2 linked regions of the Rubrivivax gelatinosus IL144 genome follow. The main gene of each other region encodes a partner of the protein of the gene in region 2 in a complex. Links are inferred from orthologs where the notes say so. Each region holds a gene or a part of one and is shown on either strand. Other genes may lie near its edges. The genes, in order: RGE_RS19250 and RGE_RS11775.

The links.
Region 1: the proteins of RGE_RS11775 (region 2) and RGE_RS19250 are in contact, whole or in part, in a cryo-EM structure (PDB 9GE8), measured with the Escherichia coli proteins. The link is inferred for Rubrivivax gelatinosus IL144 from one-to-one orthologs.

What each region holds. Positions count from the first base shown.
Region 1 is NC_017075.1:4,233,663-4,244,342, forward strand. Bases 3,490-6,644 are described here. They hold RGE_RS19250 (ABC transporter permease), read right to left. Parts: upstream 6,256-6,644; coding sequence 3,724-6,255; downstream 3,490-3,723. Other genes in these bases: RGE_RS19245 (PAS-domain containing protein), read left to right, coding at 3,490-3,716; RGE_RS19255 (dioxygenase family protein), read left to right, coding at 6,340-6,644. Outside these bases: RGE_RS24875 (methyl-accepting chemotaxis protein), read left to right, coding at 1-325; more of RGE_RS19245, read left to right, coding at 411-3,489; more of RGE_RS19255, read left to right, coding at 6,645-7,182; RGE_RS19260 (hypothetical protein), read left to right, coding at 7,229-7,585; RGE_RS19265 (adenosine deaminase), read right to left, coding at 7,586-8,599; urtA (urea ABC transporter substrate-binding protein), read left to right, coding at 8,738-10,021; urea ABC transporter permease subunit UrtB, read left to right, coding at 10,086-10,680.
Region 2 is NC_017075.1:2,541,630-2,551,918, reverse strand. The notes cover bases 2,927-5,690. They hold RGE_RS11775 (ABC transporter ATP-binding protein), read right to left. Parts: upstream 4,769-5,690; coding sequence 4,085-4,768; downstream 2,927-4,084. Other genes in these bases: RGE_RS11765 (DUF6600 domain-containing protein), read right to left, coding at 5,581-5,690; RGE_RS11770 (arylesterase), read left to right, coding at 4,773-5,417; RGE_RS11780 (zinc-dependent metalloprotease), read left to right, coding at 2,927-4,084. Outside these bases: RGE_RS11790 (ABC transporter permease), read left to right, coding at 1-352; RGE_RS11785 (Gfo/Idh/MocA family protein), read right to left, coding at 354-1,358; more of RGE_RS11780, read left to right, coding at 1,439-2,926; more of RGE_RS11765, read right to left, coding at 5,691-7,524; def (peptide deformylase), read right to left, coding at 7,593-8,129; NAD-dependent DNA ligase LigA, read right to left, coding at 8,129-10,213; RGE_RS11750 (cell division protein FtsZ), read right to left, coding at 10,231-10,289.

The sequences.
Region 1 (10,680 bases), 1.7 Mb from region 2 along the record:
GGCGCGCGAGATCAAGGCGCTGATCGGCAACTCGGTCGAGAAGGTCGAGGCCGGCTCGCGCCTGGTCGGCGACGCCGGCCGCACGATGGACGAGATCGTCGCCAGCGTCGAACGCGTCGTCGCGACGATCGCCGAGATCTCCGCCGCCACCGCCGAGCAGCACGGCGAGATCGGCAGCATCAACGACTCGGTCGCCGCGCTGGACCGCATGACGCAGCAGAACGCCGCGCTGGTCGAGCAGTCGGCGGCGGCCTCGGAATCGCTGCGCGAGCAGGCGCGCCAGCTGTCGCAGGCGGTCGCCGCCTTCCGCGTCAACGGCCCCTGAGCCGAGCCCCACGAACCGGGCTCCCCCCAAGAACATGAGCCCGCGCCTGCGACCACAATCCGGCTCCGAACAGACGCCACGCCCCGTGCCCCTGCCGAAGCCACCCGCCGAACCGGAGGACGACGGCATCACCCGCGCCGTTCGCACGTCGCAGGTCGCCGAGCACGCCTCCGCCGTCGCCTTCGCGGCGCTGGGAAGCGCCAGCGTCGGCGCGTTCGTCGCCTGGGCGCTGCACACGGTGGTCGCCACCGGGCCGCTGCTGGCCTGGTGCGGCGCGCTGGCGCTGCTGCTCGTGCTGCGGCTGTGGACGCTGCAGCGCTACCGCGCCCAGGCCGGCGCCGCCGAGCCCGAGCGCTGGCTCGCGCGCTTTCGCGCCGGCATCTTCGCCAGCGGCGTGCTCTGGGGCAGCGCGGCGCTGCTGCCGATGTCCGACGTGCACCACGGCCTGACGGTGCTGACGATCGCCGCCGCCGCGCTGTCGACCGCGGCGATGGTGCTGGGGCACTTCGACCGCCTGACCGGCGCCCTCTTCGCGCTGCCGACGGCGCTGCCGGTGGCCGCGCGCATCGTCATCGAGGACCTGCCGCCGGCCCCGGCGGTGATGCTGGGCCTGGCGGTGGCCACGCTGCTGGGGCTGTACGGCGTCGTCGCCGCCGAGCGCAACTGGCGCCAGCGCCTGGCATTGGCCGCGGCGCGGCGCGACGAACAGCGCAGCCTGGCCGCGGCCCAGGAGAGCGAGGCGCTGCTGCGGCTGATCTTCGACCACGTCGACGAGGGCCTGCTGGTCGTCGACGCGGACCTGCGCGTGCGCACGATGAACCTGCGCTTCGCCGAGGTGACGCGGCTGGACCCGTCGCTGGTGCACCCCGGCACGCCGGTGCGCGAGCTGCTGGAGGCCCAGGCCCGCGCCGGGCGCCTGGGCGGCGGCAACCAGCAGACGCTGGTCGAGCACTGGATGTCGCTGCTGCGCGCCGGCGGCCACGCGAGCAGCGTGCGCACGCTGGCCGACGGCCGCACGATCGAGCTGCGCCGCAACGCCACGCCCGACGGCGGTTTCGTTGCCGTCGCGCTCGACATCAGCGAACGCCGCGCCGCCGAGGCGGCGCTGGCCGAGAAGCAGCGCATGCTGGCGCTGCTGCTGGACAACACCACCCAGGGCTTCTGGTTCGTCGACAACGAGCTGCGCACCACCGACGCCAACCCGGCGATGTGCCGCATGCTCGGCGTCCAACGAGGTGCACTGATCGGGCGCTCGGTCTGGGAGTACGTCGACGAGGACCAGGCGGCCGTGCTGCGCGAGCAGATGCGCCGCCGCAACGCCGGCGAAGCCAGCCTGTACGAGATCCGGCTGCGCCGCGCCGACGGCTCGCCGCTGTGGTGCATGAACCAGGGCACGCCGATCTGCGACGCCGAAGGCCGCAAGATCGGCGCCATCGGCCTGTTCTCGGACATCGGCGAGCTGCGCCGCGCCACCGAGCTGCAGCAGCGCACCAGCCGGCTGCTCGAAGAAAAGTCGCGCCTGCTGGAAGCGACGCTGGAGAGCCTGCCGCAAGGCGTGCTGACGCTGGACGAACAAGGCCGTACGGCGGCCTGGAACCGCCGCCTCGTCGAGCTGACCGGCGTACCCGAGGACCTGCTGCGCAGACGGGCGACGCTCGGCGAGTTCGTGCGCTGGCAGATCGATCACGGCCGCGTCGGCCCGGCGCCGGGCGAGCTCGACCCCGACGCGCGCGAGCACATCCAAGCCGCGCTGCAGGGCCGCATCGACCTGCTGCCGGCGAGCTACCAGCGCACCGCCGCCGACGGCCGCACGATGCGCATCGAGACCTTCCGCAGCCGCGGCGGGCCGGTGGTGCGCACCTTCACCGACGTCACCGACGCGCTGCGCGCCGAGCAGGTGCTGCGCGAGAGCGAGTCGCGCTTTCGCTCGCTGGCCGACGCGGCGCCGGCGCTGGTCGTCGTCTGCGACGCCGACGGCCGCCCGACCTGGATCAACCAGCGCTGGCTGGCTTTCACCGGCTGCGGCGCCGGACAGGCGCTGGCCGAGCCCTGGCCGGCGCGCCTGCACGCCGACGACGTCGCCGCCGCCGGCGCCGCGCTGCAGACGGCGCGCACGACGGCGCAGAGCTTCGCGGTCGAGTACCGGCTGCGCCGCGCCGACGGCCGCTGGGGCTGGATCGCCGAGACCGGCGTGCCGCGCACCACGCCCGACGGCCGCCTCGAGGGCTGGATCCGCTACGGCTGGGACATCACCGCGCGCAAGGCCGCCGAGGCCGCGCTGATCGCCGCGCGCGACGACGCCGAGCGCGCCAACCGCGCCAAGAGCGACTTCCTGTCGCGCATGTCGCACGAACTGCGCACGCCGCTGAACGCGGTGCTGGGTTTCGGCCAGCTGCTGGAGTCCGACCCCGCCGAGCCGCTGTCGCCGGCCCAGCACGAGCGCGTGCAGCAGGTGCTGCGCGGCGGCCGCCACCTGCTGTCGCTGATCGACCAGGTGCTGGACCTGGCCGGCATCGACGGCGGCACGCTCAGCGTGCGGCTGGAGGCGGTGGACGCCGCGGCCGCGGTGGCCGAGGCCTGCCGGCTCGTCCAGGGCCTGGCCGAAGAACGCGGCATCACGCTGCAGCCGCCGGCCACGCCGCCGCCGGGGCGCGTGCTGGCCGACGCGGCGCGGCTGCGCCAGGTGCTGGCCGGGCTGCTGGCCAACGCGGTCCAGTACAACCACCGCGGCGGCAGCGTCAGCGTCGAATGGCGCGACGACGGCGAGCGCCTGCGGCTGGAAGTGCGCGACGACGGCCCCGGCATCGCCGTCGCCGACCAGCGCCGCATCTTCAAGGCCTTCGAGCGCCTGGACGGCGGGCGGGCCGCCGGCGGCGGCGCCGGCGTCGGCCTGGCGCTGGCCAAGTGGCTGGTCGAGGCGATGCACGGCCGCATCGGTCTGGACAGCGCGCCCGGCCTGGGCAGTTGCTTCTGGGTCAGCCTGGAACGCACGACGGCCGAGGCCGGTGCCGCGCCGGCGCGGCGCACCGTGCTCTACGTCGAGGACAACAGCGTCAACCAGATGCTGATGGAAGCGATGCTGGCGCGCCGGCCGGAGATCGAGCTGCTGCTGGCCGACGACGCCGCCTCGGGCCTGGCGCTGGCCGTCGCGGCGCGGCCGGCGCTGGTGCTGCTGGACATCCAGCTGCCCGACGCCGACGGCTTCGAGCTGCTGCGCCGGCTGCGCGCGCGGTCCGAGACCGAGGCCATCCCGGTCGTCGCCGTCAGCGCCGACGCGATGCCCGAGCGCATCGCCGCGGCGCGCGCCGCCGGCTTCGCCGACTACCTGACCAAGCCGCTGGAGCAGGGCCGGCTGCTCGAGGCCGTCGACCGCGTGCTCGACGCCGGCTGAGGCCGCGTCACTGCACCGTCGCGCGGCGCAGCGTCTCGACGACCGGGCGGCGCAGCACGTCGCGCAGGCCCCACCAGCCGGCGGCCAGCGCCAGCGCCGCACCGGCCGCCGCGCCGGCCAGCGGCACGAAGGGCGAGGGCCGCCAGTCGAACTCGAAGGCGTAGCGCGCCAGCGCCCAGCCGACGGCCATCGCCGCCAGCGAGGCCAGCAGCCCGGCCAGCGCGCCGACGCCAAGCAGCTCGGCTCGCTGCACCTGGGCCAGCAAACGGCTGCCGGCGCCCATCGCGCGCATCACCGCGAACTCGCGCGAGCGCGACTCGCGTGTCGCCGACACCGCGGCGAACAGCACCACCAGCCCGGCCACCAGCGTGAAGCCGAACAGGAACTCCACCGCCCGGATCACCTGGTCGAGCACGCCCTGCACCTGGGCGATCGAGGCCGAGACGTCGATCGCCGTGACGTTGGGGTAGGCGCGTGCCAGCGCGTTGTCGAAACCCGGCTTCGGCGGCGCGCGGAAGGCGCCGATGTAGCTCGCCGGCAGCTCGGGCAGCTCGGCGACCGGGAAGACGACGAAGAAGTTCACCCGCATCGAGCCCCAGTCGACCTTGCGCAGGCTGGTGATGCGCGCCTCCTGCAACACGCCGGCGACGTCGAAACGCAGCGTGTCGCCGAGCTTCAGCCCCAGGGTCTGGGCGATGCCCTCCTCGACCGACACCGCGCCGGCTTCGCCCGGCGTCCAGCGGCCGGCGACGATCTCGTTGTGCTCCGGGCGCTGCTCGGCGTGGCTGAGGTTGAACTCGCGGTCGACCAGGCGCGCCGCGCGGTCCTCGCTGAAGTCGTCGGGACTGACGGCGCGGCCGTTGATCGCCACCAGCCGGCCGCGGATCATCGGGTACCAGTCGTAGCGCGTGACGCCGGCGTCGGCCAGCGTCTGGCGGAAGGCCTCGGCCTGGTCGGGCTGCACGTTGATGACGAAGCGGTTGGGCGCGTCCGGCGGCGTCGCGCTGCGCCAGCTGGCGACGAGGTCGGTGCGCAGCAGCACCAGCAGCACCAGCGCCAGCAGGCCGACGGCCAGCGCCGAGACCTGCAGCACGGCGAAAGCCGGGCGGGCGGTGAGCTGGCGCGTCGCCAGCACCAGCCAGCGCGGCGCCCCGGCCTCGGGCACGGCGCGGCGCAGCAGCGCCACCGCCAGCCAGGACAGCAGGGCGAAGACGGCGATCGCCGCGGCGAAGCCGCCGACCGCGATCAGCCCGAGCTTGGGGTCGGAGGCCACGGCCAGCAGCAGCGCCGCGAAGCCGCCGGCGCCGGCGGCCAGCACCAGCAGCGAGGCGGGCTTCAGGCTGCCGACGTCGCGCCGGATCACGCGCAGCGGCGGCACACGCGCCAGCTGCAGCACCGGCGGCAGGCCGAAGCCCAGCAGCAGCGTCATGCCGACACCGACGCCGAAAGCCGCCGGCCACAGCGACGGCGCCGGCAGCGTCGTGTTGACCAGCCCGGCGAGCAGGAAGACGAAGACGTGGTGCACCGCCCAGCCGGCGGCGACGCCGGCCGCGCTGGCGGCCAGCCCCAGCGCCGCGAACTCCAGCGCGTAGGCGCCGGCGATGCGGCGCTGCGCCAGGCCGAGCACACGCAGCATCGCGCAGTCGTCCAGATGGCGGGCGGCGAAGTCGCGTGCCGCGATCGCCACCGCCACCGCGGCCAGCAGCGCCGCCAGCAGGGCGACGAGGTTCAGGAACTTCTCCGCGCGGTCCAGCGTCTGGCGCATCTCCGGCCGGCCGCTCTGCAGCGACTCCAGGCGCACGCCGCGCAGCGGCACGGCGTGGATGCGCTCTTCGGCCTGCTGCACGAACTGGCGCAGCGCGGCCTCTCGGCCTTGGGGCGCGGCGACCGCGAAACGGTAGTTCAGCCGGCTGGCCGGCTGGACGAGGCCGGTGGCCGGCAGGTCGGTCTCGTGCAGCATCACGCGCGGCGAGAAGCTGGTGAAGCCGGTGCCGCGGTCGGGTTCGACGGCGATCACGCGCGCGATGGTGAGCGTCGCGTCGCCCAGCTGCAGCGGCTGGCCGGGCGCGAGCTGCAAGGCGTCGAGCACCGCGGCGTCGACCCACACCGTGCCGGCGCGCGGGCCGCCGGCCACCGTCTCGACACCCTCGCCCTGCAGCGCCTTCAGTTGCAGCGCGCCGCGCAGCGGGTAGCCGTCGCTGACCGCCTTGACGGCGACCAGCCGGCTGGCGCCGCCGAGATCGTCGGGCGCACGCGCCATGCTCGGGAACGAGACGCTGGTGGCGCTGCGCAGGCCGGCGCGGGCGGCCAGCTGCACGAGTTCCGGCGGCGTCGGCCGGTCGCTGCTGACCAGCGCGTCGCCGCCCAGCAGCTGGCGCGCGTCGCGCGCGAGGCCGGCGTTGAGCCGGTCGGCGAAGAAGCCCACGGCCGTCAGCGCGGCCACGGCCAGCATCACGGCGAAGAACAGCAGGCGCAGCTCGCCGGCGCGGAAGTCGCGCAGCGTCTGGCGCCACGCGAGCGCGGGAGTCGAGGCATGCATGCCCGCACGGTACCCGAAAGCCCTTGAACGGCGCATGCAACCGGGCTGAACCCGGACCGCCGCACGGGCTGCTGAAATGAGGCCATGAACCCGCTGCCCCCGCTCTTCCTGTCCCACGGCTCGCCGATGACCGCGCTCGAACCGGGCGCCGCCGGCGAGTTCTTCCGCCGCCTGGGCCCGGCGCTCGACGCCGCCTTCGGCCGGCCGCGCGCCATCCTCGCGATCTCGGCGCACAGCCTGACGCGCGAACCGGTGCTGGTGGCCGGCGCGCGCCACGAGACGATCCACGACTTCGGCGGTTTCCCCGAGGCGCTGTACCGGCTGCGCTACGACGCGCCGGGCGCGCCCGAGCTCGCCACCCGCGTCCAGGCCCTGCTGGCCGAGGCCGGCATCCCCGTGCAGCGCCACGAAGGCGGCGGCCTGGACCACGGCGTCTGGACGCCGCTGCTGCACGTCTATCCGGCGGTCGACGTGCCGGTGCTGCCGCTGGCCTGGCCGCCGGGCTGGACGCCGGCGCAGCTGTTCGCGCTCGGCCGCGCGCTGGCGCCGCTGGCCGCCGAGGGCGTGCTGGTGCTGGCCAGCGGCAGCATCACGCACAACCTGCGCCGGGTCTTCGCCGCGCTGGGCGCCGGCCAGGTCGACGCGCCGGCGACGCCGGAGAGCACGGCCTTCCGCGACTGGTTCGCCGAGCGCGGCGCGGCGGCCGACTGGCCGGCGCTGCTGGCCTGGCGCAGCGAGGCGCCGCACGCGGGGCTGATGCACCCGAGCGACGAGCACCTGCTGCCCTTCTTCGTCGCCGCCGGTGCCGCCGGCGAGGCGCCGGTCGCGCGGCGCGTGCACGCCAGCCTGACCTACGGCGACCTGGGCATGGACGCCTACGCTTTCGGCCCGCAGGCGGCACGGCTGGCCGAGGCGCTGGCGGCTTAAGGCCCGCACGGATTGCGGCTTCGGCGGCGCGGCTATCGTCGCGCCCATGCTGACCGCCATCTGGATCATCGCCGCGCTGCTGCTGGCCCTCTGGTCGCTCGGCGCCTGGGGCCTGCACACGCTGCTGGCGGCCGACAGCGCCTGGGTCGGCGACCTGGGCGAACTGGTCGACCGCGTGCCCTACGCGGAGGTCATCGACCGCTGGTTCCCCGGCTGGCAGGCGTTGATGCACGCACTGCTGGACCTGGCGCAGAGCACGCTGGGCCTGCTCGGCGGCGCCGCGCCGCTCATCGTCTGGACGGCCTGGGCGGTCGGCGCGCTGGGCATCGCGCTGGTCGGCGGCTTCCTGACGCTGGTCGTCGTGCTGCTGCGCCGCGACGAGCGCGGCCGTGCCGCGGCCTGATCAGGCGGCGGCGAACACCGCGTCCAGATCGCGCTTCCAGCGCGCCTTCTGCTCGGCCGGCACGAAGCTCGCCTCCAGGCTGTTGGCCGCCAGCGCATAGGCGGCGTCGCGGCCCAGCGCCGGGTGGGCGTCGAAGACGGCGCGGTAGTTGTCCAGCAGATAGCCGCCGAAGTACGCCGGGTCGTCGCTGTTGACGGTGACGCAGACACCCGCGGCCAGCAGCTCGGGCAGGCGGTGCGCCGCCATGTCGGAGTAGACGCAGAGTTTGACGTTGGACAGCGGGCAGACCGTCAGCGGCACGCGTTCGGCGGCCAGGCGCGCGACCAGCGCCGGCTTGTCCAGGCTGCGCACGCCGTGGTCCACACGCTCGACCTTCAGCAGGTCCAGCGCCGTCTCGACGTATTCGGCCGGGCCTTCTTCGCCAGCGTGGGCGACGAGGTGCAGGCCGAGTTCGCGGCAGCGCGCGAACACGCGCGCGAACTTCTCCGGCGGGTGGCCGCGCTCGCTGCTGTCCAGGCCGACGCCGATGAACAGGTGCCGGTAGGGCAGCGCCGCTTCCAGCGTCGCGAAAGCGTCTTCTTCGCTGAGGTGGCGCAGGAAACACAGGATCAGCGAGGCGCTGATGCCCAGCTCGGCATGCGCGCGCTGGCAGGCGCGGTGCAGGCCGGTGATGACCGTCTCCATCGCCACGCCGCGCGCAGTGTGCGTCTGCGGGTCGAAGAACAGTTCGGCGTGCACGACGCCGTCGGCCGCGGCGCGCTCGAAGTAGGCCCAGGCCATCTCGAAGAAGTCGGCTTCCTTCAGCAGCACGCTGGCGCCGGCGTAATAGATGTCCAGGAAGCTCTGCAGGTCGCTGAAGGCATAGGCCGCACGCAGCGCCTCGACGCTGGCGTAGGGCAGCACGACGCCGTTGCGCTCGGCCAGGCGGAAGATCAGCTCGGGCTCCAGGGTGCCTTCGATGTGCACGTGCAGCTCGGCTTTGGGCATCGCGCGCAGCAGGGTGGGCAGGGTCATGGGGCTCTCTCGGTTTTGCGTTGGGGCGCGACTGTACGCCGCCGCCTACGACATCTGTCGTATTGGCCGGCACGGCCCTGCTCCCGACACTGCCCTCCAGTTCAACCGGCCGTCCGGCCACCTGGAGGGGTCCACCACATGGCTACTGCCAACCGCCGCAGCTTCGTCCTGCAAACCGTCACCGCCGCCGCCTTCGCCGCGTTCGGCATCGGCTCCGCCCACGCCGCCGACACCATCAAGGTCGGCGTGCTGCACTCGCTGTCGGGCACGATGGCGATCTCCGAGACGGTGTTGAAGGACACCATCCTGATGGCCATCGACGAGGTCAACGCCAAGGGCGGCGTGCTCGGCAAGAAGCTCGAGCCGGTGGTCGTCGACCCGGCCTCGAACTGGCCGCTGTTCGCCGAGAAGACGCGCCAGCTGATCAGCAAGGACAAGGTCTCGGTGATCTTCGGCTGCTGGACCAGCGTCTCGCGCAAGAGCGTGCTGCCGGTCGTCGAGGAACTCAACGGCCTGCTCTTCTACCCGGTGCAGTACGAAGGCGAGGAGCTGAGCAAGAACGTCTTCTACACCGGCGCCGCGCCCAACCAGCAGGCGATTCCGGCCGTCGAGTACCTGATGAGCAAGGACGGCGGCGGCGCCAAACGTTTCGTGCTGCTGGGCACCGACTACGTCTACCCGCGCACGACGAACAAGATCCTGCGCGCCTTCCTGCACAGCAAGGGCGTGGCCGACGCCGACATCCTGGAGGAGTACACGCCGTTCGGGCACTCCGACTACCAGTCGATCATCGCCAAGATCAAGAAGTTCGCCGCCGAAGGCAAGAAGACCGCGGTGGTCTCGACGATCAACGGCGACTCCAACGTGCCGTTCTACAAGGAACTGGGCAACCAGGGCCTGAAGGCGACCGACGTGCCGGTCGTCGCGTTCTCGGTCGGTGAAGAGGAGCTGCGCGGCGTCGACACCAAGCCGCTGGTGGGCCACCTGGCGGCGTGGAACTACTTCATGTCGATCAAGAACCCGACCAACGCCGAGTTCATCAAGAAGTGGTCGGCCTACGCCAAGGCCAAGAACATCCCCGGCCACAAGGACAAGCCGCTGACCAACGACCCGATGGAAGCCAGCTACATCGGCTTCAACATGTGGGTGCAGGCGGTGGAGAAGGCCAAGAGCACCGACACCGACAAGGTGATCGCGGCGATGGCCGGCCAGACCTTCAAGGCACCCAGCGGCATCGTGTCCAAGATGGACGAGAAGAACCACCACCTGCACAAGAGCGTGTTCATCGGCGAGGTGAAGGCCGACGGCCAGTTCAACGTGGTGTGGAAGACGCCGGGGCCGGTGAAGGCGCAGCCGTGGAGCCCGTACATCCCCGAGAACAAGGGCAAGAAGGATGAACCGGTCGTGGTCGCCAAGCCCTGACGACCGCTCCTGACGCGCGGGCGGCTCGCGCCGCCCGCGTCCGCACACTCCTTCCGGGCCTGCCGTGCTCCAACGACTTCTTCTCTGCCTTGCGCTGCTGCTGCCGCTGGCCGGCCACGCGCTGACGCCCGAGCAGGCGGCGCGCATCGCCGCGGGCGACGGCGACGAGCGCATCGCGGCGCTCGCCGAGGCCGTCGCCGCCGGCGACCCGGCGCTCGCGCCCTTCGTGCAGGCCTTGCTCGACGACGCCGTCAAGGTGGCCGGCGGCAAGGCCTACGTCTTCGACGGCAGCGAGACGCGCCTGGCCGGCACGGCCCAGGTCGTCGCGCTGCCCGACGACGCCGAGGACGTGGTCAACAACAACCGCATGCGCCGCGAGCTCGAAGCCGCGCTGGCCGGCCTGCGCCTGTTCTCGAAGGACCGCGCCGAACGCGCCGCGGCCATCGAGGCGCTGAAGGACGGCGTCGACGAGAGCCGTTTGCCGCTGCTGGAGAAAGCCGAGGCCGCCGAGCCCGACGCGGCGCTGAAGTCGCGCCTGGCGATGCTCAAGGCCAGCGCGCTGATCACCGCCGCAGACCCGGCCAAGCGCCTGGCGGCCGCGCAGCTGCTGGCCGACAGCCCCGAGCCGGCGACCAAGTCGCTGCTGCTCGAACGCCTGC
Region 2 (10,289 bases):
CTTCGTGCTGCTGTCGGCGATGGTGCTGCTGTTCATCGTCGCCACGCTGTCGGTGGGCTTCACCTTCAGCACCATCGCGCGCTCGCAGATGCAGTCCATGCAGATGACGATGTTCTATTTCCTGCCGAACATCCTGCTGTCGGGCTTCATGTTCCCGTTCCGCGGCATGCCGGGCTGGGCGCAGACGATCGGCGAAGTGCTGCCGCTGACCCACTTCCTGCGCATCGTGCGCGCCGTGATGCTGAAAGGCAGCGGCTTTGCCGACCTGTGGCCCGAAGCGGCGGCGATCGCCGCTTTCGCGCTGGCCGCCGGCGGCGTGGCGATGCTGCGCTACCGCCAGACCATCGACTGAATCACTCGAACGGGTAGCGCACGCCCAGGCGCTGGCGCATCGCGTCGCTCAGTTCGGCCACCGCCAGCGTCTGCGCCAGCGGCATCGCGGCGTTCTCCATCTGGCCGGCGGCGATGCAGGCCGTCGCCGCCTCGATCTGGTACTCGAAGCCGTTGTGGCGGAACGGCAGCTCGAGCGTCTGCTCGGGCTCGCCGCGGCGCTGCAGCGTGACGCGCGTGCACTCCCAGAAGTTGGGCTGCAGCGTGATCGTGCCGCGCTGGCCGTGGATGCGGCAGGCGTTGTCGGCCGCGCCGTCGAAGCCGATGACGAACTGCGCCACCGCGCCGCCGGCCCAGCGCAGCTGCGTCGCGAGGTGCAGGTCGACGCCAGTCGGCGCCAGCCTCCCGGCGACGTCGAAGCCCTCGGGCTCGCCGCTGCCCTGGGCCTGTATCACCCACTGCGCCAGCGACAGCGCGTAGACGCCGATGTCCAGCAGCGCGCCGCCGGCCAGCGCCGGCGCGAACAGCCGCGAGGCCGGGTCGAAGGGCAGCCGCAGGCAGAACGTGCCCTGCACCGTGTGCACGGTGCCGATCTCGCCGGCTTCGATCCAGGCGCGCAGCTGCTGCCAGGACGGCAGGAAACGCGACCACAGCGCCTCCATCAGGAACACACGGCGCTCGCCGGCAAGGGCGACGACGGCGCGCGCCTGGGCCGCGGTGGCCACCAGCGGTTTTTCGCAGAGCACCGGCTTGCCGGCGTCCAGCGCCGCGGCGATGGCCTCGGCGTGCGCGCTGTGCGGCGTGGCGACGTAGACCGCGTCGACCTGCGGGTCGGCCAGCAGCGCCGCCAGCTCATGGTGCACGGTGGCCGGCCAGTGCGCGGCGAAGGCCTCGGCATGGCTCGGGCGGCCGCCATACACCGCCGTCAGGCGCGCGCCCGGCACCACGGTCAGCGCATCGGCGAAGCGACGGGCGATCGTGCCGGGGCCGACGAGGCCCCAACGCAGCGGAGTGACGTGTGGCGACATGGCGGGCAATGAAGCAGCAGAGGGGCAATCGTGCTCCTTATCGCGGGGACTCGCCGCCGCACGGCTTCGACAATTTCGCCGTGCCTGCCCTGCCCCGCCTCCTCCGTCCGCTGCTGCCGCTGGCCGCTGCCGCGCTGCTCGCGGCCTGCGCCACGCGTCCGGCGGCGCCCGCCGCCGCGGCCGACAAGCCCGCCGAGGCCGTCCCGGCGGCCCGCGTGGCGCCGCCCGACCCCAACTTGCCAGCCTTCGCCGCGGTCGTGAAGGACGCGCGCCGCATCGACGGGCCGCTGCCGCTGTGGCAGCGCGAGGACAAGGTCTGGATCGAACTCGCGCCGGCCGCCTGGGGCCGACCCTTCCTGCTGTCGCCGAAGTTCGCTTCGGGCATCGCCGAAGCCGGCGTGCTCGGCGGGCTGATGGCGCACCCGGTTTCCGGCGCCGGCGGGCCGCAGCTCGTGGAGTTCGTGCGCCAGTACCAGCAGGTGCGGCTGCAGGCGCGCAACGTCTACCCGGCTACCGCGCCCGGCTCGCCCGAGGCGCGGGCCGCGGCGGCCTCGTTCGCTTCCAGTCTGCTGGCCAGTGCGCCGGTGGTCAGCCAGCCGCAGCCGCAGAGCGGCGCCGTGCTGGTCGAGGCCAACGCGCTCTTCCTCGGCGACATGCTGGGCGTGGGCATGTCGCTGCAGCGTGCCTTCCGCCAGCCTTATCTGCTGGACCCGCGCAACACGACGATCGCCGCGGTGCGCAACTCGGCCGACGCCACCGTCATCGAGACGACGAACCATTTCTACGCCGCGACGCTGGCCCCGGCGGCCCCGGGCGGGCCCTCGCTGCCGCGTTACGTGCCCGACGCGCGCAGCCTGCTCGTCGGCCTGCACTATTCGCTGGCGCCGCTGCCGGCCGAACCGATGCACGCGCGCCGCGCCGACCCGCGCATCGGCAGCTTCACGACGCAGAGCTTCGACGTCGCCGGCGAGCTCGGCAGCTCGCCGCGCCAGCGCTGGATCAACCGCTGGCGGCTGGAAAAACGCGACCCCGCCGCGGCGCTGTCCGAGCCGGTCAAGCCGATCACCTTCTGGATCGACCGCAACGTGCCGCTGGCCTGGCGCGACACCGTGCGCGACGGGATCCTCGAATGGAATAAGGCTTTCGAGCGCATCGGCTTCCGCGACGCCATCGTCGTGCGCCAGCAGGCCGACGACGCCGACTTCGACACGCTGGACGCCGGTCGCGCCTCGGTGCGCTGGATGACCAGCCCCGACCCCGGCTTCGCCGCGATCGGCCCGTCGCAGGTCGACCCGCGCAGCGGCGAGATCCTCGACGCCGACATCGGCGTCGAAGCCCTGGTCACGCGGCTGAAGCGTGTCGAGCGCACCCAGGTGCTGGCCGGCACCGCCGGTGCAGCGGCCGCGGCCGACGGCCCCGCCGCCTGCAGCTTCGCTGACGAGGCGGCCGCCCAGCTGGCCTACGGCCTGGACGTGCTCGCCGCGCGCGACGACCTGCCCGCCGACGACCCGCGCACCCGGCGCTACGTGCAGGACTACCTGCGCAACACCGTGATGCACGAGGTCGGCCACGCGCTGGGCCTGCGCCACAACTTCCGCGCCTCGCGCATCTACACCGAGGCCCAGCTCGCCGACCCCGAGTTCACGCGCGATCACGGCACGACCGGCTCGGTGATGGAATACAACGCCATCAACCTGCCGCGCCCGGGGGCGCCGCTGGGCACACCGTTCCAGACCACGCTGGGGCCTTACGACTACTGGGCGATCGAGTACGCCTACAAGCCGATCGCCGCCGAGCACGAGGCGGCCGAGCTGCAGAAGATCGCCGCCCGCAGCCGCGACCCGCAGCTCGCCTTCGCCACCGACGAAGACAACGCGCTCGGCCTGGACCCCGAGGTCGCGGTCTTCGACCTCGGCGCCGACCCCGTCGCCTTCGCCGCCAAGCGGCTGGAGATCGCCCGCGACCTGTTCCGCCGCCAGGAGACACGCACGCTGGCGCCCGACGAGGACTACTCGGTGCTGCGGCGCTCGATCGCCTTCGCGCTCAACGACGTCGGCCGCGCGACGCAGCTGCTGCTGCGCCAGATCGGCGGCGTGCGCACGCTGCGCGACTACCCCGGCAGCGGCCGCGACCCGCTGCAGCCGCTGCCGGCGCAGACCCAGCGCCAGGCGCTGGACCTGCTGATGCGCGACGTGCTGGGCGCCGACGGCCTGGCGCTGAGCCCGGCGCTGCAGCGCCGTCTGGCCCCCGACTACCTGGAGCGCGGCGAATCCGGCACGCCGACCGACTTCGCGCTGCCGCAGCGTCTGCTGGAGCTGCAGCGCAGCGTGCTGGCCACGCTGTCAGGCGATGCGCTGGCCGGGCGCGTGCTGGACGCCGCGGCCAAGGTCGACCACCCGGAAGACGCTTTCGGGCTGGCCGAGCTGTACGGCCGGCTCACTCGCGAGGTCTGGAGCGAACTCGGCGCCGGCGCGGCGATCCCGCCGGCACGCCGGGAGCTGCAGCGCGACCACGCCAACCGCCTGGCCGCCGCGCTGCTGCAGCCCTCGGCCCGCGCCGACGCCCGCGCGCTGCTGCGCAGCCAGGCGCAGACGCTGCTGGTGCGCCTGGACCACGCCAAGGCCCACCCGGCCCGCCGCGACGCCGAGACCCGCGCCCATCTGGAAGACAGCGCGCAGACGATCCGCCTGGCGCTCAAGGCGCGGCTGGAGCGCGCCGGGGTCTGATCAGGCCGCCGCCGCCTCCGCCACCCGCCCGGCGTCGATGCGCAGCTGGCGCTCGCAGCGGGCGGCGATCTGCGGGTCGTGGGTGACGAGCACCAGCGTCGTGCCGGCTTCGCGGTTGAGTTCGAACATCAGCTCCATCACCTTGGCGCCGGTGGCGAAGTCCAAGCTGCCGGTGGGCTCGTCGGCCAGCAGCACCGCCGGGCGCACGACGAAGGCGCGCGCCAGCGCGACACGCTGCTGCTCGCCGCCGGACAGCAGCTTCGGGTAGTGCGCCAGGCGCTCGCCGAGGCCGACACGCGCCAGCATCTCGGCAGCCGCGGCGCGTGCGTCGCGCCGGCCCATCAGCTCCAGCGGCAGCATCACGTTCTCCAGCGCCGTCAGATGGCCCAGCAGCTGGAAGTTCTGGAAGACGAAGCCGACCTGGCGCGCACGCAGCGCGGCGCGGGCGTCTTCGTCGAGCGCGAACAGGTCGGTGCCGGCCAGCGTCACCGTGCCCGCCGTGGGTGTGTCCAGGCCGGCCAGGATGGCCAGCAGCGTGCTCTTGCCCGAGCCCGAGGCACCGACGATGGCCACGGTCTCCTTCGGAAAGAGCGCGAAATCGATGTCGTGGAGAATCGTCAGCGTGCCGGTCGAATCGGCGACCTGCTTCGAGATGCGTTGGACGGAGATGATCGGATCTGACATTCGGATGCGGTGGACCCGCCGGCAATGGCTGGCGCATGCTAGCGCGCTCGCCGTCACCCCGGCGTTCGCGGGCCCGGCGGCAGCGGCCGACGCGCGCACCTTGCTCGTGCTCGGCGACAGCCTGTCGGCCGAGTACGGCCTGGCGCGCGGCAGCGGCTGGGTCTCGCTGCTGGACAAGCGCCTGGGCGACCAGGCGCCGGGCTGGAAACTCGTCAACGCCAGCATCAGCGGCGAGACGACCTCCGGCGGGCGCACGCGGCTGCCGGCGCTGCTCAAGCAGCACAAGCCCGGGCTGGTGATCCTGGAACTCGGCGGCAACGACGCGCTGCGCGGCCTGCCCATCGCCAACACGCGCGACAACCTGGCGACGATGGCGCGCAGCGCGCGCGAGGCCGGCGCCAAGGTCGTCGTCGTCGGCATGGAAGTGCCGCCGAACTACGGCCGGCGCTACGCCGAGGACTTCTCGGCCTCGTTCGCCAAGGTCGCGCGCGAAAGCGGCGCGGCGCTCGTGCCCTTTTTGCTGCGCGGCGTCGCCGACGTGCCCGAGGCCGAGACGCTGTTCCAGGCCGACCGCATCCACCCGACCGCGCAGGCCCAGCCGACGATGCTCGACAACGTCTGGCCGGTGCTCAAGCCGCTGCTGCGCTGAGCCCGGACGCAGGACGCCGGAAGGCGTTCTGCGCCTGCCGAAGGCCCGAGCGCGATTTCACGCGCGAGGGCTGAGCCTGGACGCAGGACGCCGGAAGGCGTTCTGCGCCTGCCGAAGGCCCGAGCGCGATTTCACGCGCGAGGGCTGAGCCCGGCGCTCGACGTCAGCGCTCGTCCTGGCGCGGGTTGCGGCGCTCGTCGCGCTTGTCGTCGCGGCGCTCTGCCCGCTCGGGCTGGCGCGGCGCCATCTGCGGGCGTTCCTGGACGCGTTCAGGCTGGCGCTCCTGCTGCCGTTCCGCAGGCCGCTCCGGCATCGCATGGCGCGCCGGCGGCTCCACCGGCAACACGCTGGGCTCGCGGCCCGGGCGTTCGACACCCTGGTCGGGCGCACGGCGTTCGACGGTCTGCGGAGGCGTCGTGCGCAACACGCGGTCCTCGTCCGGACGCTTGGTCCAGTTGGCCCCGCGGCGGTCGGGCGTCGCCTGGCGGTCCGGGCGATCCTCGTTGTCGCCGCTGTCCCGGCGCGGCATCGAACGCGCAGGCATCTGCACCGGCGCTGGCGTGGACGGGCGCGGCGTGGCGCGTTCGTCGCGCCGGTCCTCACGGCGATCATCGCGGCGATCGTCCCGGCGGTCCTCGGCGCGGTTCGAAGGCACCGGCACCGGCCGGCCGAAGGCCGTGCCCGGGCGATCGCCGTCGTCGGCACGCGGGGTCGGACGCTCGGTGCGGGTGTCGTCGCGGCGGCCCATCGCCGGAGCACCGCGGCGGCCGTCGTCGCTGCTCCAGCGCGGCGACGGCGGTGCCGGCCGGTGGCCGCCGTCGAGCGCCGGCGGCTGCGGCAAGGCGGCCGGCGCATCGCTGCGCAGCGGCCGGCGGCCGACGTTGACGTCGACGACGGCACGCGCCACCGGCTCGCGCCGCACCAGCACGTCGCGCGGCACGACGGTGACGCCGCCGGGCACGCCCTGGTTGGTGTACATGATCGGGCCGGTCGGCACCGGGCGCGGGCCGTGCGGGCGGTGGTTCACGCGGTCGATGTAGATCGGCGTGACGCGGTAGTACGGCACGAAGACCTCGCGCGGCGCCAGCGGCACCCAGCCGACCGGCGGGCCGCCGACGTTGATGCCGACACTGAAGTTCGAGCCGCCGACCCAGGCCACCAGCGCCGGCGCGTAGACCGGCCGGGCGACGTAGGCCCCCGGATACCAGGCCCAGCGACGGCCCCAGTACACCCAGCGGCCGTAGTGGAAGGGCGCGAAGCCCCAGCGGGCGTCGTCGACCCAGGTCCAGCCCCAGGGCGCGATCCAGGCCCAGTGGCCGTAGCGGTACGGCGCCCAGCCGACCGGCACCGCCGTCGGCACCCAGACGTTGCCGTATTCGGGGTGGCGGTCCCAGCTGCCGTAACGGTCCAGGTCCTCGGCCCCGGTCATCTCGGGCGAGACGTAGCGGTAGGCGGCGCTGCGTTCGTCTGCGCGGTCCTCGCGGCGCGCCCAGTCGGCGAACTCGTCGTCGGGCGGCGTGTCCCAGCGGCGCTGCGCGCGGCCGCGTTCGCTCCAGACCTCGACACGGCGGCCGTCGTCGACGGTGAAAGCCTCGTCGTTGCGCGGGTCGACACGCAGCTCGCCGCGCCAGGCGCTGGCCCAGGTGACGTCGTCGACGCGGTCGGCGCGGAAATAACCGGCACGGCGCGGGCGCAGCGTGGCTTCGTCGGTGACGAGTTCGGTCTCGTCGGCGACCTCGCTGGAACGCACGCGCAGCGCCACGGCGCCGCTGTGCAGGCGCAGCGAGACCCGCTGGTCGTCCAGGCGCTGCACTTCCAGTTCGGTGCTGCCGCCCAGGCGCACCGTCGTCGAGCCGATGCGCAGCGTCGCGCGGGCGTCGCCGTCGGTGGAGATGCGGTCGCCGCGGGTCAGCGGGCGGTTGGTCGAGGCGTCGATCCAGGCGCCCTGGGCGTCGTCGTAGATCCAGATGCGCCCCTCCGACGCGGCGATGCGGCCGACGCGTCCGGGAGGATCGTCCTGGGCCGACGCCCCCAGCGGGACGGCGAGTGCCGCGACGGTCAGCAGGCCGGCGACGAGCCGGCGCACGAGGCGTTCAGCAGGGTTCATGAGGCTCCAACGCGCGACAGGGGCAAGGCGCCGACCTGGGGCTGCGTAACCCGCCGTTACCCCATGCTTCAGTCGTCGGACGCGGGGTCCAGTTCGGGGAAGAGCACGCTGGTGAAGCCGAGTTTCGTCAGGTCGTCCATGCGCGTCGGGTACAGCCGGCCGATCAGGTGGTCGCACTCGTGCTGCACGACGCGGGCGTGGAAACCCTCGGCTTCGCGTTCGATCGCCCGGCCCTGGGCGTCGAAGCCGGTGTAGCGGATGCGCGCGAAACGCGGCACGACGCCGCGCAGCCCCGGCACCGACAGACAGCCTTCCCAGCCGTCGACCTTCTCGTCGGACAGCGGCGTGATCACCGGGTTGCACAGCACGGTCAGCGGCACCGCCGGCGCCTCCGGGTAGCGCTCGTTGCGCTCGAAGCCGAAGACGACGAGCTGCAGGTCGACGCCGATCTGCGGCGCCGCCAGGCCGGCGCCGTTGGCGGCGGCCATGGTTTCCATCATGTCGGCCACCAGCGCGTGCAGCTCGGGCGTGTCGAAGGCTTCGACCGGTTGGGCGACACGCAGCAGGCGCGCATCGCCCATCTTCAGGATCTCGTGCACGGCCATCAGGACTCCCCGGCGGCAGCGGCCGCCTCGTCGTTGGCGGCGGCCGCAGCCGCCTCGATCAGCGCCTTCAACCCGTCTTCGTCGAGCACGGTGATGCCGAGTTCACGCGCCTTCTCCAGCTTGCTGCCGGCTTCCTCGCCGGCGACGACGTAGTGCGTCTTCTTCGACACCGAGCCGGCGACCTTGCCGCCGGCGGCCTCGATGATCTCCTTGGCCTGCTCGCGCGACAGCGTCGGCAGCGTGCCGGTCAGCACCAGGGTCTTGCCGGCCAGCGGCAGCGCCGCCACGTTGGCAAGCGCCGCGCCTTCGTGCTCGTCCCAGCGGATGCCGGCGGCCCGCAGCTGCTCGACGACCTCGCGGTTGTGCGGCTGCTCGAAGAAGGTGCGGATGCTCTGCGCGACGATGGGCCCGACGTCGCGCACCTCCAGCAGCTGCTCGACGCTGGCGTCCATCACGCGGTCCAGGCTGCCGAAGTGGCGCGCCAGGTCCTTGGCGGTGGCTTCGCCGACCTGGCGGATGCCCAGCGCGTAGAGGAAACGCGCCAGCGTCGTCTGCTTGCTCTTCTCGAGCGCGGCGACGAGGTTGGCGGCGCTCTTGTCGGCCATGCGGTCCAGCGCCGAGAGCTTGAGCACGCCCAGCGTGTACAGCTCGGGCAGCGTGCGGATGATGCCGGCGTCGACGAGCTGGTCGACGAGCTTGTCGCCCAGGCCCTCGATGTCCATCGCGCGCCGGCCGGCGAAGTGCAGCAGCGCCTGCTTGCGCTGCGCGGCGCAGAACAGGCCGCCGCTGCAGCGGTGGTCGATGCCGCCGCGCTCGCGCGCGACGGCGCTGCCGCAGACCGGGCACTGGCGCGGCATGCGGAAGTTGGGCACATAGCCGGCGCGTTCGCCGGGCACGCGGCCGACGACTTCGGGAATCACGTCGCCGGCGCGGCGCACGACGACGGTGTCGCCGACGCGCACGCCTTTGCGGCGCAGCTCGAAGAGGTTGTGCAGCGTCGCGTTGCTGACCGTCGTGCCGCCGACGAACACCGGCTCCAGCTTGGCCACCGGCGTCAGCTTGCCGGTGCGGCCGACCTGGATCTCGATGGCGTTGAGCCGCGTCATCTGCTCCTGCGCCGGGTACTTGTGCGCCACCGCCCAGCGCGGCTCGCGGGTGACGAAACCCAGGCGCTTCTGCAGCGCGATGTCGTTGACCTTGTAGACGACGCCGTCGATGTCGAACGGCAGCCGGTCGCGCGCCGCGGCGATGCGCTGGTGGAAGGCGACGAGGCCGTCGGCGCCCTGAACCACCGCGCGTTCGCCGTTGACCGGCAGGCCGAAGGCGGCGAGCGCGTCCAGCGTCGCGCTGTGCGTCGCCGGCTGCTGCCAGCCCTGCACTTCGCCCAGGCCGTAGGCGTAGAAGCTCAGGCGCTTGTCGGCGAGCGAGCGGCTGTCGAGCTGGCGCACCGCGCCGGCGGCGGTGTTGCGCGGGTTGATGAAGGTCCTGGCGCCCTTCTCGCGCTGGCGTTCATTCAGGCGCTCGAAGTCGTCGCGCCGCATGTAGACCTCGCCGCGGACCTCCAGCACCGGCGGCGCCTCGCCGAACAGGCGCAGCGGGATCTGGCCGATCGTGCGGATGTTGTGCGTGACGTCCTCGCCGGTCTCGCCGTCGCCGCGGGTGGCGGCCTGCACCAGCAGGCCGGCTACGTAGCGCAGGTTGATCGCCAGGCCGTCGAACTTCAGCTCGGCAGCGTACTCGACCGGCGGCGCGTCCTCGCCCAGTTCCAGCTCGCGGCGCACACGCGCGTCGAAGGCCGCGGCACCGGCGGCGGTGGTGTCGGTCTCGGTGCGGATCGACAGCATCGGAACGACGTGGCGCACCGGCACCAGCCCGGGCAGCACCTGGCCGATGATGCGCTGCGTCGGCGAGTCGGGCGTCAGCAGCTCGGGGTGGTCGGCCTCGATCGCCTGCAGCTCCTGGAACAGGCGGTCGTACTCGGCGTCGGGGATCTCCGGCGCGTCGAGCACGTAGTAGCGGTGGGCGTGGTGGGCGAGCAGGCGGCGCAGCGCCTCCGCACGCGCGGCGGGGGTCGTCTCGGGCATGGGGGGATTCTGAAGGCTCAGCTGAACAGCCGCCGCGCCGCGGGCGAGCCGGCGGCCAGATCCAGCTTTTCGAGCT